One region of the Photobacterium sp. HL06 genome, then DNA from elsewhere that is predicted to be linked to it. Evidence: riboswitches for the same ligand, from Rfam matches in the RefSeq annotation. Region 1 holds a riboswitch; the other holds the start of a gene.
What was found. Region 1 has a riboswitch for cyclic di-GMP ahead of AC51G0_RS07960 (TfoX/Sxy family DNA transformation protein). Riboswitches for the same ligand answer to the same signal wherever they lie in the genome.
Positions count from the first base shown of each region.

Region 2: linked by a shared signal. The riboswitch ahead of AC51G0_RS05615 (lytic polysaccharide monooxygenase) and the one ahead of AC51G0_RS07960 (TfoX/Sxy family DNA transformation protein) in region 1 are both predicted to bind cyclic di-GMP.

Region 1 covers NZ_CM183914.1:1,671,466-1,678,589, forward strand. Annotated here, with positions in the region: gene AC51G0_RS07940 (ABC transporter substrate-binding protein) at 1-93, opposite strand, end outside; gene lpdA (dihydrolipoyl dehydrogenase) at 98-2,314, opposite strand; gene AC51G0_RS07950 (carboxymuconolactone decarboxylase family protein) at 2,326-2,925, opposite strand; gene AC51G0_RS07955 (hypothetical protein) at 3,087-3,479, opposite strand; gene AC51G0_RS07960 (TfoX/Sxy family DNA transformation protein) at 3,746-4,336, opposite strand; cyclic di-GMP riboswitch class I at 4,464-4,568, opposite strand; gene purR (HTH-type transcriptional repressor PurR) at 4,764-5,771, opposite strand; gene AC51G0_RS07970 (heme ABC transporter ATP-binding protein) at 6,183-7,010, opposite strand; gene AC51G0_RS07975 (FecCD family ABC transporter permease) at 7,007-7,124, opposite strand, start outside.
Region 2 covers NZ_CM183914.1:1,137,529-1,144,652, forward strand. Annotated here, with positions in the region: gene nirB (nitrite reductase large subunit NirB) at 1-217, shown strand, start outside; gene nirD (nitrite reductase small subunit NirD) at 230-556, shown strand; gene AC51G0_RS05605 (NarK family nitrate/nitrite MFS transporter) at 848-2,323, shown strand; gene AC51G0_RS05610 (bifunctional protein-serine/threonine kinase/phosphatase) at 2,390-4,150, shown strand; cyclic di-GMP riboswitch class I at 4,355-4,464, shown strand; gene AC51G0_RS05615 (lytic polysaccharide monooxygenase) at 4,538-6,046, shown strand; gene yiaY (L-threonine dehydrogenase) at 6,414-7,124, shown strand, end outside.

The DNA of each region.
Region 1 (7,124 bases):
CCAGCTCGTGGCCGCTGGTGTCTCGGCAGAGGCTTGCACTGCCGGTAGGCTAGTGGCTAGCGAAATGGCTAACCCTAATAGCAGTCTCTTCATCTGATCAGATATCCCTTTCTTCTTTTAGTGTGGTATTGGAAGGTACTTCGTTTACCTTGTTGTTGTTTTCTTTGCGCATCCAGGTGTGGTATTTCTCTACCCAGGCGAGCAGGCCTTTGGGAGCATTGGCTTGTTTCCACACTCCAGCCGTATATTTCACCGCCTCGCTCATCGTCGGGTAAGGGTGAACAGTCCCTAGGATTTTGTTCAGGCCTAAACCATGGCGCATTGCGAGGGTAAATTCAGCCAGTAGCTCTCCGGCATTGTTGCCGACAATGGTTGCTCCGAGGATTTTATCCTTTCCTTTTGGCGTAATCACTTTAATAAAGCCATGATCTTCACCATCTGTGATGGCACGGTCAAGATCATCTATCCCATAAGTGACGACTTCATAATCAATACCTTGCGCCATGGCTTCTTTTTCATTGATGCCAACTCGGGCTACTTCTGGTGAGGTGTATGTCGCCGCCGGAAGCACCGAGTAATCGGTTTTGAATTTCTTAAACTGACCAAACAGGCCGTTAACCGCGGCATACCATGCTTGGTGAGCGGCAGCATGGGTTAATTGGAACGGTCCGGCAACATCACCGACAGCAAAAATATTTGGATATTCTGTCTGCAAGTATTCATTTACTTTTACGGTACCACGCTCTGTGGCCGTGATACCTAACTCTTCGAGGCCAAATCCTTGCACATTGGCAACCCGGCCCAGTGCCAGCATGACGGCATCAAACTCGACGATGACTTGTTTTTCATTATTGAAATCAAGATAGGCACGCTGGGCACGATTACCATCTTGGTCAGTCACGGATTCAAACCGCATTGCCCGGTGACCCAGCTTGATGTCTACGCCGTCATTTTGCAGGCTTTGCCTGACAAGCTCAGATGCCTCACTGTCCTCGCGGATCAGCAATTGGTCGACCATTTCAACTAAGGTTACGTCACTACCCAAGCGGCTGAAACTCTGGGCCAGCTCACAGCCAATAGGGCCACCTCCCAATACAAGCAGGCGTTTAGGTTGCGTTTTGAGCGACCAGATAGAATCGGACGTCAGGTAGTTGACCGTGTCTAGCCCCGGAATATTGGGTACCAGTGGGCGTGCTCCGGTGGCGATAACGATATTGCGCGTTGTGATGCGCTCGCCATTGACTTCGACTTCCCATGGCGACAGGATCCGCGCATCCCCTTTAATGCAGTTGACGCCCAGCTTGGAGTAGCGTTCTACTGAGTCATGCGGTTCAATTTTGGCAATGACGTTGTGAATACGTGCCATAACTTGTTCAAAATCTACCTCTGGCTTGCTCGTTTTAATACCAAACTCCTGCGCTCGTGAAATTTCAGCCATTGTATGTGCTGCACGAATGATCGCTTTTGAAGGAACACAGCCGGTATTTAAACAGTCGCCACCCATTTTATGACGCTCGATGAGTGTTACTTTGGCTTTTACCGCTGCGGCAATATAAGAGCTGACCAATCCACCGGCCCCGGCGCCAATCACAACCATATTTTGATCGAATCGTGTAGGCCGCTGCCAGCTCGCATACACACGGCGTTGGTTGATCATATTCATGACAAATTTGGCAACGAGAGGGAAAACACCCAGGAGTGCAAGGGAGATCAGAACTGGTGCCGAAATGATACCGCTTAGCGAGTCAATTTCGCCTAATTGGGTACCGGCATTGATATACACCATGGTGCCAGCCAGCATCCCGACTTGGCTAACAAGGTAGAACATACGGGTGCTAATCGGGGTTAACCCCATTAGCAGGTTGACCACAAAGAACGGGAACACCGGGATAAGGCGTAAGGTGAACAGGTAAATGGGACCATCTTTGGCAATGCCTGCATTAATCGGAGCCAGGCGGTGGCCAAATTTATTCTGGACCCAGTCCCGTAAAATGAAGCGGCTGAACAAGAAGGCCAAGGTTGCCCCGATAGTACTGGCGAAAGAAACCAATAGTAGGCTCCACCAGAAACCAAATAAAGCCGCTCCAAGCAGTGTCATAATGGCCGCGCCAGGTAGCGACAGGGCCGTCACAACCACATACAGGACAAAATATACCGTACTAGACAAGATTGGTTGTTGGGCAATGGTATCCTGCAGGGCAACCTGCTGGGCTTTTGCCTGCTCAAGGGTGAAGTACTGACCAAGATCGAAGGCAAACCACAGACCAATAAGGCTGGTTATCGTCCCGAGTAGTAGCAGTTTTTTTCTGTCCATGACTTCACCTTTTATTTATTGTCGGAAGGAGAGGCTAACGATTTCTCTCCGGACTTGTCCGTATCACCGGGCTGAATAGGCAGTGAGCAAAATCCTTGTGCCGGTACATCAAGCGCGGTATTGAATTTGGCTGATAGGTTCTGGAATGAGATTAATGCTGTTAGCTCAACAATCGCATCATCGTCATACCACTGTTTTAGCTGTGCAATCATTGCTTCGTCTACGCGCTGACCAGTGATGGTAATCGCTTCTACATAGGCCAGTACGGCACGCTCTTGCTGATCAAAAAGCTCGCTGTGCTGCCAGTTGGCAAGGGCCTTGATTTTCTCCACGGAATCGCAGCGCTCGGCTAATTTCATTCCATTGGCATCGACACAAAACGCGCAGTCATTGAGCTGTGACACCCGGACGCAGACTAAGGATCGGACAACGGGTGTTACGGGGGAGGACTTGCGATCGAGGTAGCCGAAAAATCCAGCGACAAGCCAGAATAGGGTAGGACGTCGCCCCCAGAGCAATGCCGGGTTTAGCACGTTGCCATAATGGCGCTTTTGCAGCCAAAGAAGTGGCTTGATAAGAAAAGAATAATGTTGTTTGGCTGGAATACGCACATGAGCCCCTTAATGATGCCTGTCTGGCTGTAATTTATGCTACAGCGAGTATATCAATCTAATCGATGCAATGATCGGGTAAAATACTAGATTGGTATGAGACAGAGACCGAATAACGGGCAAGAAAATTTCAGGAAATCGAAAAAATTCTTTAAATTCTATTAGTTGAGCGAAATATGAACAGCTTGGGTTTTCTGTTGTTTGGCCATATCCGGAACATCCGGTTGCGATAGTAGTATATAGCCGGATGCAATGACAGGTAGCATTGCTAGGAGCATGGTTTTACCAATATGGTAGTTGCGATACCAGTACTTTCTTGAGCGGATTTTCAGTAATAACCCCCAGAAAAGCAATAATAGGTTGAAACCTGCCGTGAGGGTAAGTGCATCGTCAAGGGCTGCCACCGGAGCAAGTTGCCTATAAACCATAAACAAGATTGCAAAGGGGGGGATCAGGCTAATTATCACCAGAGCACGCATGAGCTTTGGCCACTTGCAAAACTTGTCTTTGAACATCTGGTCTGCTTGTCCAGGAAAAGGCTTGGAACAGTGCATGACAACCTCCTGTGTGAACGACAGCCTCATTCTACTAATGCCGATATTGAAGAAAAGGATATTGATGCATTTATGAACAGCTTTGTGAGAGGTATCAATATTTGACGTTCTATGACAAAAAATTGTCATAAGAGAGGGCATAAATTTACAACGAAACCAATATGCTCGTTCGGCAATGTGCTTAATTTCACTGGTCTTGGGTGTGTATTTGAGTGCAGATAATAAAAAGAGGTGCATAGCACCTCTTTTTTATCGATGTCTCTAACCTATGGCAACTCAGATAGGAGCTCTGAGCGGCGTTGCTGAGTAATGACCGACCAATGCTGGCCACTTACGGCACCTTCTAAGGCCCATAGCAACTCGATATTGACCGACTCCTGGTGAGACTGCTGTAACGCCTTGTAAGCATTCAGGGCACCGGCTTCAAAGAGCTCGTCAACCGTAGTAATACCTGCTTTTTTCAGCATACGTTCGTTGGCTAAACGGAGGTTTGGTAAGTCTTTAATACGACTTGGGCCTGATTTGCTTTTGGTTTCTTTATCTTGTTTGGCGGCAGTAAAGGAACGCTTAGCTTGGCAAAGAATTTTATCGGGTTCACTCCACCATTCTTCTGGAATAGCGTAGTGCTTAGTTACAACAGGAAAGCCGCGCTTTTTATACACATAAGGTGTAAGCCCTGCTTTTTTAAATTCTTTTTCATTTTCGGCATTTGCACGAAGGTGTAACTTGTCATTTACCACGAGTGCAAACATAGTTTCACCCGCGAAAATGCCAAAGCCACCAAACATTGAGCGAGACTTTACATTCTCGAAACAACTGAATAATCGTAATGATTCTTTAAGTACTGGTTTGTCCATGCTTCTTCTCGGTGAAATATTTCTTGGGTCACCTAACAACAGAGCGAGGATTTCAGATTAGCAAATTTCACAAAAAAGTTATGTCAGGATAATGTCAGGATTCATGACATGACTTTTTGCTAGATCCATCGGCGACCCCGCTACCATAAGAGACTTAGTTGTTGAAAAACTAACCACTTTTAGGCCGGAAGCTTTGCGTCCCACCCTTTCGGGAGGTTTGCCTTGTTCGTGACTTAATAAGCATATCCCATATAATATTTTTGAACTTGCTCCCACTTTTAAAAGTGTGATATTGCTTCAATAAATATGTCTATGTTTTTAGTGGCAAAAAATATATTTGCCTCAAAATCAATGCATCACAACCGTCATTTAAGACATAAAAAAACCGATAAGTAATATCGGTTTCTATGGGTTGCGACTTGGTTGATTAGGCGTTCAAGTCTTTGACTGACTTGCGAACAACCAGTTCTGGTGCCATCTCAAAAATACGGCGTTCATGTTCTTTATCTTTGACTCGTTCCATCAGGATCTCAATCGCCGTTTTGCCCAGGCGGCGCTTAGGCTGGTGAATCGTCGTCAGGGGCGGAGAGAAGTACGGTGCCAAGTCGATGTTGTCATAGCCAATAATTGAAATATCATCAGGAACGCGTATGCCTGCCTGCTCGAAAGTACTGATCAGCGCCATTGCCATAATATCGTTAAAGCAGAAAATTGCTGTCGGGCGCTCTTTCATTTCAATGAACTTATTGGCGGCGATAACCGCTGACTCACACTCGAAATCACCTTCAAGCAGCCAGTCTTCATTGACACTAAGCTGCGCTTCACCCATCGCTTTATAAAAGCCCTTCAGACGTTCTTGGCAGGTCGATTTGTCTGAGTGGCCTGACAGGCAACCAATTTTAGTGTGGCCGTGTTCGATAAAGTACTTGGTTGCAACGTAGCCGCCGAGCTCTGCATTATCCTGAATTTTATCCGTATGCGGGCTTTCCGGGCCCCAGTCCATGATCACCATTGGTAAGTCTTTCTTGCGCTCAAGGAGTTCAAGCAGCTTCTCGTCCAAGTCAGAACACATTACCAATAGGCCATCTACACGCTTTTCAGCGAGCATGCGTAGATAGTCACGTTGCTTATCTAGGTTACCTTCAGTATTGCATAGGATCAGGGTGTAGCCTTGGCCATAGCAATGCTCTTCAACCCCATGGACCACTTCGGCAAAGAATGGATTGGTAGACTTGGTTACCAGCATGCCGATGGTGCGGGTTGTGTTACATTTTAGGCTTCGCGCAACAGCACTTGGCGCGTAATTTAGTTCATCTACGGCCGCTAATACTTTTTTCTGTGTTGCTTCTGCAACAAAGCGTGTTTTGTTGATCACGTGAGAAACTGTTGTGGTTGATACACCAGCCATACGTGCAACATCTTTAATCGTTGCCATACTTATTCTTCTAATAATTTAAGATCAGAGGTCAGAGCCGACCATTTCATAATCACTTGTAATTGAAAGTACCAAACAGAGTAATTATCTGACTGTATCCAGATAATTGTTCTGTTTGGTACAGCGTACAAAAACGCCAAAAAGCCGCTTCAGTCACGAGCGGCCTTGTTCTCTCGTCTTTCCCGACGTTGCATTGTGTAATCGCTTGCGTTCACATTCTACTGAGTGTAGCGCACAGTGCAACGTTTCTGTATCCCAACCCTGTAATTCTTGATAGATATCAACAAACTCACCGCAATTTTACAACAATTTAGTGCATATGACGTGCAATCTGGTTCGATGATTTTGCTTTCTGGCAAGTAAAAAACCTCAGCTTTTGGGCTGAGGCTGTCCTGCTAAAATAGGATTAACTTATACTGCTTTTGATAACTCTGCAGACGAGATCGCAGGCATCACAACAGGATAGTTATCGGTTGGGTGCTCGCCGATGTGTACGGGCCAGCCATAGACTCGGCTGATCGTGTCTTTCTGTAATGCTTGTCGGGGGGGACCATCAGCCTGGATCTTACCTTCATTGATAATAACAAGGCGATCAGCATATTGAGCCGCTAGGTTCAGATCATGGATCACTACGATCACGGCAGCCCCCGATTGCGCAAGGCCTCGGGCGACTTGCAGAGTTCTATGCTGGTGGGCGAGATCGAGCGCCGAGGTCGGTTCGTCGAGCATCAGCATACACTGCTTGCCTGCCTGGCTTAACTGGGTAAGCACCCGTGCATAGTGCACCCGTTGCTTTTCACCGCCGGATAGGGAAGGGTAGAGCCGATTTTTGAGCGACAGCACATCAACAAGCTTCATTTTCTCAGTGGCGATTGTTTTGGTTTGCACATTGGGTATTTGCAGTGGCAGGCTACCGAGCTCTACCACTTCTTGTGCGGTAAAAGCAAAACTCAAATTGCTGTGCTGTGGCAATACACCTAAGTGCTTGGCAAGCTTTGCCTGCTTGAATTCATTACGTGCTTTACCGAAGAAGGACACTTCGCCGCCTGCATCGATTTCCCCACACAGTACCTTGAGCAACGTACTCTTACCGGCACCATTGGGGCCCAGAAGGGCGGTTAGTTCGCCGCTGGCAATGGTTAAGTTGAAGTTGCTCAGCAGTGTTTTTCCACCCAACGTCAGGTGCAGCCCTTTGGCTTCGATAGCAGCAGGCTTGTTCTTTTCTGTTGCAGTGTTCATGACATTCTTCCCTTTTGGTTTATAAGTAGGAAGATAAAGAATGGTGCGCCGAGAATAGCTGTGATGATCCCGACGGGTAATTCTGCCGGGGCGGCGACAACACGAGCCAGCATA
Region 2 (7,124 bases), 530 kb from region 1:
TATTGTCAACGAGCTGGAGACTGAAATGAAGCATAGCTTGAGCCAGTACCAGTGTGAGTGGAAAACGACGCTGGAATCACCTGATAAGCTAAAGCGTTTCCAGCATTTTGTGAACAGTTCAGCATCAGATGCTCAACTTAACTATGTGATAGAGCGGGGACAGCGTCGACCAATGTCCAAATGTGAGCGAATCGAAATTGTTGAAGTCACGGAATAGGAGTGGGCAATTATGGAACAGTGGCAAACTATCTGTAAACAAAGTGATTTGATAAAGAATACCGGAGTGTGTGCATTGGTTGACGAAGAGCAGGTAGCCGTTTTTTTCTGCGGACGCAACCAGGCGCTGTATGCATTATCAAACTACGATCCGATCGGTGAGGCCAATGTGATGTCAAGAGGGATCATGGGCTCGGTGGACGGCGAAGCTGTGGTGGCTTCACCACTATACAAGCAGCGCTTTAGTCTCGTGACGGGTGAATGCCTTGAAGATCCAGAACATCGGCTTAAAACCTACCCAGTACGGTTGATGGAAGGTGAAATTCAACTACGAATATAATGATTTATGGCGATAACTGAGAAAATGGAGCCTAAATGGCTCCATTTTTTATTTTTATTGGTGAGTGCCTTTTAAAATCTGCCTTGGCTAACAAATGAATACTAAATTAATTCCATATAAAGGTTCTTTTGATGCGGTATGGTGCGGTGTTGCACCATATCGATGATATGTTTTTTATCAAGGTGCTATTGTTTGAGCTTTTCTGCTATATATCGTTGTTTTTATTGTCTTTTAAAACGTGGCATGATAACTGCAAATAATTTGTTAGTGAGTTGATAAAGGAATTAACAAATGACGGATACAGGTAAGTTCAACATATTTTCCATGACTGGCAAAATGAAGATTTTACACTTCAGCTGGTTTGCTTTTTTTATCACCTTTATGGTGTGGTTTAACTTCGCCCCCTTACTACAGGCGGTAAAAACCTCCCTTGGCCTGACAACCGCTGAAATTAAGACGCTACTTATACTCAACGTGGCACTTACCATACCGGCACGCGTTATCATCGGTATGCTGACTGATAAATATGGCCCACGGATTGTTTATGCTGCCTTGTTGGCCGTTTGCTCAATTCCCTGCTTTGCCTTTGCTGTAGCAGACACGTTCGCACAAGCCGCAATCGCGCGTTTTGCGCTGGGCTTTATCGGTGCTGGCTTTGTGGTGGGGATCCGTTTGGTCTCTGAATGGTTTCCGCATAATGAATTGGGAACGGCAGAGGGGATATACGGTGGCTGGGGTAACTTTGGTTCGGCTGCCGCTGCCTTTACGCTACCGACAGTTGCCTTGATGTTTGGTGGTGAAGATGGCTGGCGTTATGCAATGGCGATCACGGGTGTCATGAGTTTGATTTTCTCCTATTTCTTCTATGCCAATGTGACAGATACGCCTAAGGGAGCCACCTACTTTAAGCCAAAGAACCTGGGGGCCATGGAGGTCACCTCAAAAGGCGATTTTTATCTGCTATTGTTGATGAAACTGCCTATGTATGGCGCATTGGCACTACTGGCCTGGAAACTGTCGCCAAGCGGTGTGTCAATGCTCAGCGCTCCCATGGAAATCGGTATCTACCTGGTACTGACTGCACTGTATTTTTATGAAGTGAGCCAGGCATGGAAAGTGAATAAAAACATTTTTGTAGAGCCGGTACCTGAGATCCACCAGTATAAATTCAAGCAGGTTGCTGTGTTGAATGTGCTTTACTTTGCGACCTTTGGCTCTGAACTTGCTGTTATCTCAATGCTGCCACTGTTCTTTTCTGACACCTTTGAGCTAACACCGGTAATGGCTGGTATGGTGGCATCGGCTTATGCCTTTATGAACCTGATGTCTCGCCCAGGCGGCGGCTGGATTTCCGATAAGTTTGGCCGCAAGCCTACATTGTTGATCCTGACGGCCGGGTTAGCAGCAGGTTACTTCCTGATGGGGCAAGTGGACGGTAGCTGGCCGGTGTGGTTAGCCGTGGCAGCCGCGATGGCATGTTCATTTTTTGTTCAGGCTGGTGAGGGGGCGGTATTTGCGACCGTTCCTTTGATTAAACGCCGAATGACAGGGCAAATTGCCGGTATGACAGGAGCCTATGGTAACGTCGGTGCTGTGTGTTACCTCACTATCTTGTCTCTGGTGGATTACAGCACCTTTTTCTATGTGATCGCTGCAACGGCAGTGCTTGGTTTTGTCACGCTATTGATGATGGAAGAGCCTTCCGGGCAGATAGCAGAAGTGAACGAAGATGGCAGTGTAACCATGATTGACGTGGCGAAAAGCTAGTTGAAGTTTGGTTAATGTGGCCAACCCGGATGCAGGGTGGCCACGTTGCCTTTCAGGGGAATACCGATGGCAATGACAATGGATGTAGCAGAAGTACCGACTGATAGCCTGCAAGTCTCGGTGGGTGGTTTCTCCAGTGCAGGATGTCGGGAAGCCAATCAGGATGCCTTCGCAGTGAAGCACTCACCGCGAAAAAGCGTAGTGAAGTATAAAGGGGTAGTGGCGTGTATTGCCGATGGTGTTAGCTGCAGTGATCACGGGCAGCAGGCGAGCCATACCAGCGTCACCCAGTTTATTGATGATTATTACAGTACGCCAGATAGCTGGGGGGTGAGAAAAGCAGCGGCGAAGGTGTTAACTAGCCTCAATAGTTGGCTCTATCATCATGGAAAGCACAGTGATCTACGGCACAACGGCTTAGTGAGCACGTTCAGCAGTGTGATTGTCAAATCCAATACCGCGCATTTGATCCATGTTGGCGATAGCCGTATTTACCGCTACCGACGTGGAAACCTTACTCAGCTCACTCAAGATCACAGCCGAAAGCAAGGGGGGAAAAGTCACTTTTTAACCCGTGCGCTGGGTATGGATAGCCGGCTTGATGTGGATTACAAGCAAGAGCCCGTTGAAGTAGACGATGTGTTGGTACTTACCACAGATGGCCTTCATGATTGGTTGACGAAGCAAGAATTAGAGGGGCTGTTGTCGAGAGCGGAACTGGCCGCGGAAGAACTGGCACATTTGATTGTCCAGTATGCCCAGAAAAATGGCAGCGATGATAATCTAACCTGCCTGCTGGTAAAAATTGATTCGCTTCCACAAGAGAACCTTCAGGAGACGAGTCGGGAATTAACCCAAAGGGTCATTCCCCCCGTATTGGCTGAAGGGAATACGATCGATCAATACGAGATCATCAGAGTGCTCCATAGCGGGACCCGGAGCCATGTCTATTTGGCCAGAAGCCATTTCGACCAAAAACGCTATGTGTTAAAAGCACCGTCGCCAAACTTTTCAGAAGATCTTGTTTATCTGCAAGGGTTTATTCGAGAAGGTTGGGTTGGCAGGCAGATCAGCCATTCTTCGATAATGAAAATACATCGTTATGCGGATTCATCTCCTTTCTTGTACCATGTTTGCGATTATGTGGAAGGAAAAACCCTCAGGCAGTGGATGATTGATAATCCTAGACCGAGCTTAGAAAAAGTCCGAGAAATTGCTTCTGAATTAATTAAACCAATTCGATTCTTTCAGCGAATGGGGATTGTGCACCGTGACTTAAAACCTGAGAACATAATATTAACCGAGAATGGGAAAGCTGTTTTTATCGACTTTGGTACTGCTCAGGTTGAAGGGTTTGATGAGATTGCCGGAGCTATAAAGGAAGACGTACCTGTTGGCGCAACAGATTATATTGCACCTGAATACCTGGCTGGTGAAAAAGCAACGGCTTATTCAGATTTGTTTTCGGTTGGGGTTATTGTTTATGAAATGCTGACAGGGGATATTCCGTACAAGGCTCAATGTTCACAGGTGTTTGATAGACAAAAGACTCGGCATTACGATTATATTTCAGCTATTCAGTTTAGACCTGACTTACCTGCCTGGCTGGATTTGGTATTAAAAAAAGTATGCCACCCTTCACCAAAGATCCGCTACCAGGTGATATCTGAGTTTATTCAGGATCTATCGACACCTAACCAAAAAATACTCAGTGAGTTGAAAGAATCGCCATTAATCCAACGTAATCCACTACGCTTTTGGAAGCTAATGGTTTTAGTATTAGTGGTTATTGTTAGTATTGAAACATACATTATTGCTCTTGGTTAGCCATTACCTATTGGTTGCGGGAATGAACTAATGGGTAATAATAGCTAAGCGGGTCATCTGATATTTCAATAAGTTGCCTGTGTGGTATCCTTTTGAGTTATAAAGGTGATTTTTCACTAATAAAAATTAAATAGTATTGGGACGATGATTCCATTATTTAATTACAGTTTTTGATAACTGAAACGTTATGCCTATAAATACCCTGTCAGCTAAAGGCAAAGGTTCTGAAAAGATCTGACGCAAAACTACCGGCCTAAAGAAATAGTGATCTCATCGGATGTGTTTGTTATTTATATGGCAGCGGAGTTACCTGGTAGGAATAAAAAGCAGTAGTAAGTTTGCCTCCAAATAGCTGGCTTCCCATACATTCAATTGGAAGCTAATAAAATGAAAAAAATAATGACTCTTTCCTTTGCAGCAAGCTCTGTGCTGGCTGCATTAATCCCAATTCACGCGAGTGCTCATGGCTGGGCTGACTTTCCAAAAGCGCGTCAGGTGATTTGCCAGGAAGATGGCGGTCACTGGGGAGCATCAGATGGTTCACAAATCCCAAACGAAGCCTGCCGGGCTTCATTTCAAGAATCAGGCACCTATCCTGTCGTTCAGGTCAATGAGTTTGCCACTTTGGTGAAAGACTACACCAATATGGATGCGGTAAAGGCGGCTGTTAAGGATGGCCTGATTTGTTCTGGTGGCGATGAGCGAAAAAGCGGTATGAGTGTTGCCTCTCAACATTGGCAGCGAACAGACATGCAGGCAGGTGAAACCTTTACCTTGAAGTACCGCGCGACGGCACCTCATAATCCGAGCCATTGGCAAATATACCTGACTAAACCGGGCTATAACGCGGCACATAGCCGCTTGGATTGGGATGATCTTGAGTTGATCCAGGAATTTGGCAACATAGAAAAGATCAATGTTGATGGTGGTAACTACTATTACATGGATGTCACTTTGCCAGCTGGCCGGGCAGGTGAGGCGACACTCGTTACCCGGTGGCAGCGTGATGATCCTGCCGGCGAAGGCTTCTATAACTGTAGTGACATTAAGTTTGACGGTGATGCTCCATTGCCAGAGTGGTCACCTCTTGGGGCATTTGTTAAACCGGGTGTGACTGCTGAGGAGGGTGATAACATCTGGTTCCGTATTTTCTCTGCGCAGGGCAACCAAGAGCTCGTGTCTGAAAAGCTGTTGGTTACAGCAGCCAACCAAGATGTCAATGCCTGGTCTTATGAGCTGGCACAACAAGTGAATCAAAAGCACAGTGCGATAGTACAGGTTGGTATTGAACAAGCTTCTGGTGAGATCGTATATGCCCCAAGTGATCTGTATGCCAACAAGGTGTTTGTGGCCAACGCCAATTATAGCTATGCGCTAGATGTGCGTGATGGCGATGTGATTGAGCCAGAGCCAATTGTTGTGGGAGGGCTGAAATCTGAGTATACCCAGAATAGTGAAGGCTTGGCTGTTATCGAAGCAGAAGTTCATTCTGAAGGGCGTTACCGGATCGACATGAAGCTGGTTGATAGTGCGGGCGAACAGGCTGCCTATGGCAGTGGTGTTGTTGATAATAGCCAAATTGCGGTGACAATGTTCTCACCTTATACCGGTGATTTTACAGTTGAAATCTATGCGGCAGAGCAAGATGCTCAGCCTAAATTGATTGAATCGAAATCTATCACTATCAAAGAGCAATCCGGCTCTGGTGATTACGACTATGTTTATCCCGATGGTATTGGCCAGTATGTACCAGGCGAGACAATCGTTCTAGGCCGAGATGGCAATACTTACCAGTGCCGTCCTTACCCTGAAGGTGGCTGGTGCAATATCAACTCAGCGATCCACTACGAACCAGGATTTGGTTCGGCATGGCAAGATGCCTGGATCCTTCAATAAGACTGATTGATATATGAAACACTAATGAAAGCGCTGACATTGTTCGGCGCTTTTTTTTGTGCGTTGCTTCCCATTTTTTCACCCCAATATATGACGATATGAAAGATAATGTTTCTGTCAATAAACAATAAGGCAGTATTTTATAGAGAAAAGGTGATCAAATTCAAAAAATACAACGTGAATGTGTTAGTGCGTTTCATAACTTGTCCGAGATCAAATTGTTGCACATTTTGACAGTGTTAGATATTAGCACCTAGCCCAAACGGGGTATTCAAGATACTCATTACAGGTAACGGGTTAACCCATTGCAAATTGGGTAGTCTAGCCGGTTAAAGTAATTAGTATTTGATAATTATGGAGAATCAACATGAGTAGTGCATTTTTTATCCCAACAGTAAACCTAATGGGTGCAGGCTGCCTAACTGAAGCGGCAGATGCGGTAAAAGCACAAGGCTTTAAAAAAGCGCTGATCGTTACTGATAAAATCCTAAGCCAAATCGGTATGGTGAAGCAGGTAGCCGATCTACTTGCTGAGCGTGACGTTGAATCTGTTGTTTTCGATGGTACACAACCAAACCCTACAATCGGTAACGTTGAAGCGGGCCTTGAACTGCTAAAAGCTAACGAGTGTGACTTTGTTATCTCTCTAGGTGGCGGTTCACCACACGACTGTGCAAAAGGTATCGCACTTGTTGCCGCTAACGGCGGTAAGATTGGTGACTACGAAGGTGTTGACCAGTCTGCTAAGCCTCAGTTGCCACTAATTGCAATTAACACAACGGCAGGTACTGCTTCTGAAATGACCCGTTTCTGCATCATTACTGATGAAGCGCGTCACATCAAGATGGCGATTGTTGATAAGAACACAACACCACTAATGTCTGTTAACGACCCTAAGCTAATGCTTGCTAAGCCTGCATCGCTAACAGCTGCTACAGGTATGGATGCACTGACTCACGCTATCGAAGCGTACGTTTCAATCGCAGCAACACCAATTACCGATGCTGTTGCTATCAAGGCAATCGAACTGATCCAGGCGCACCTACGCACTGCAGTAGAAGATGGCCAGAACCTAGAA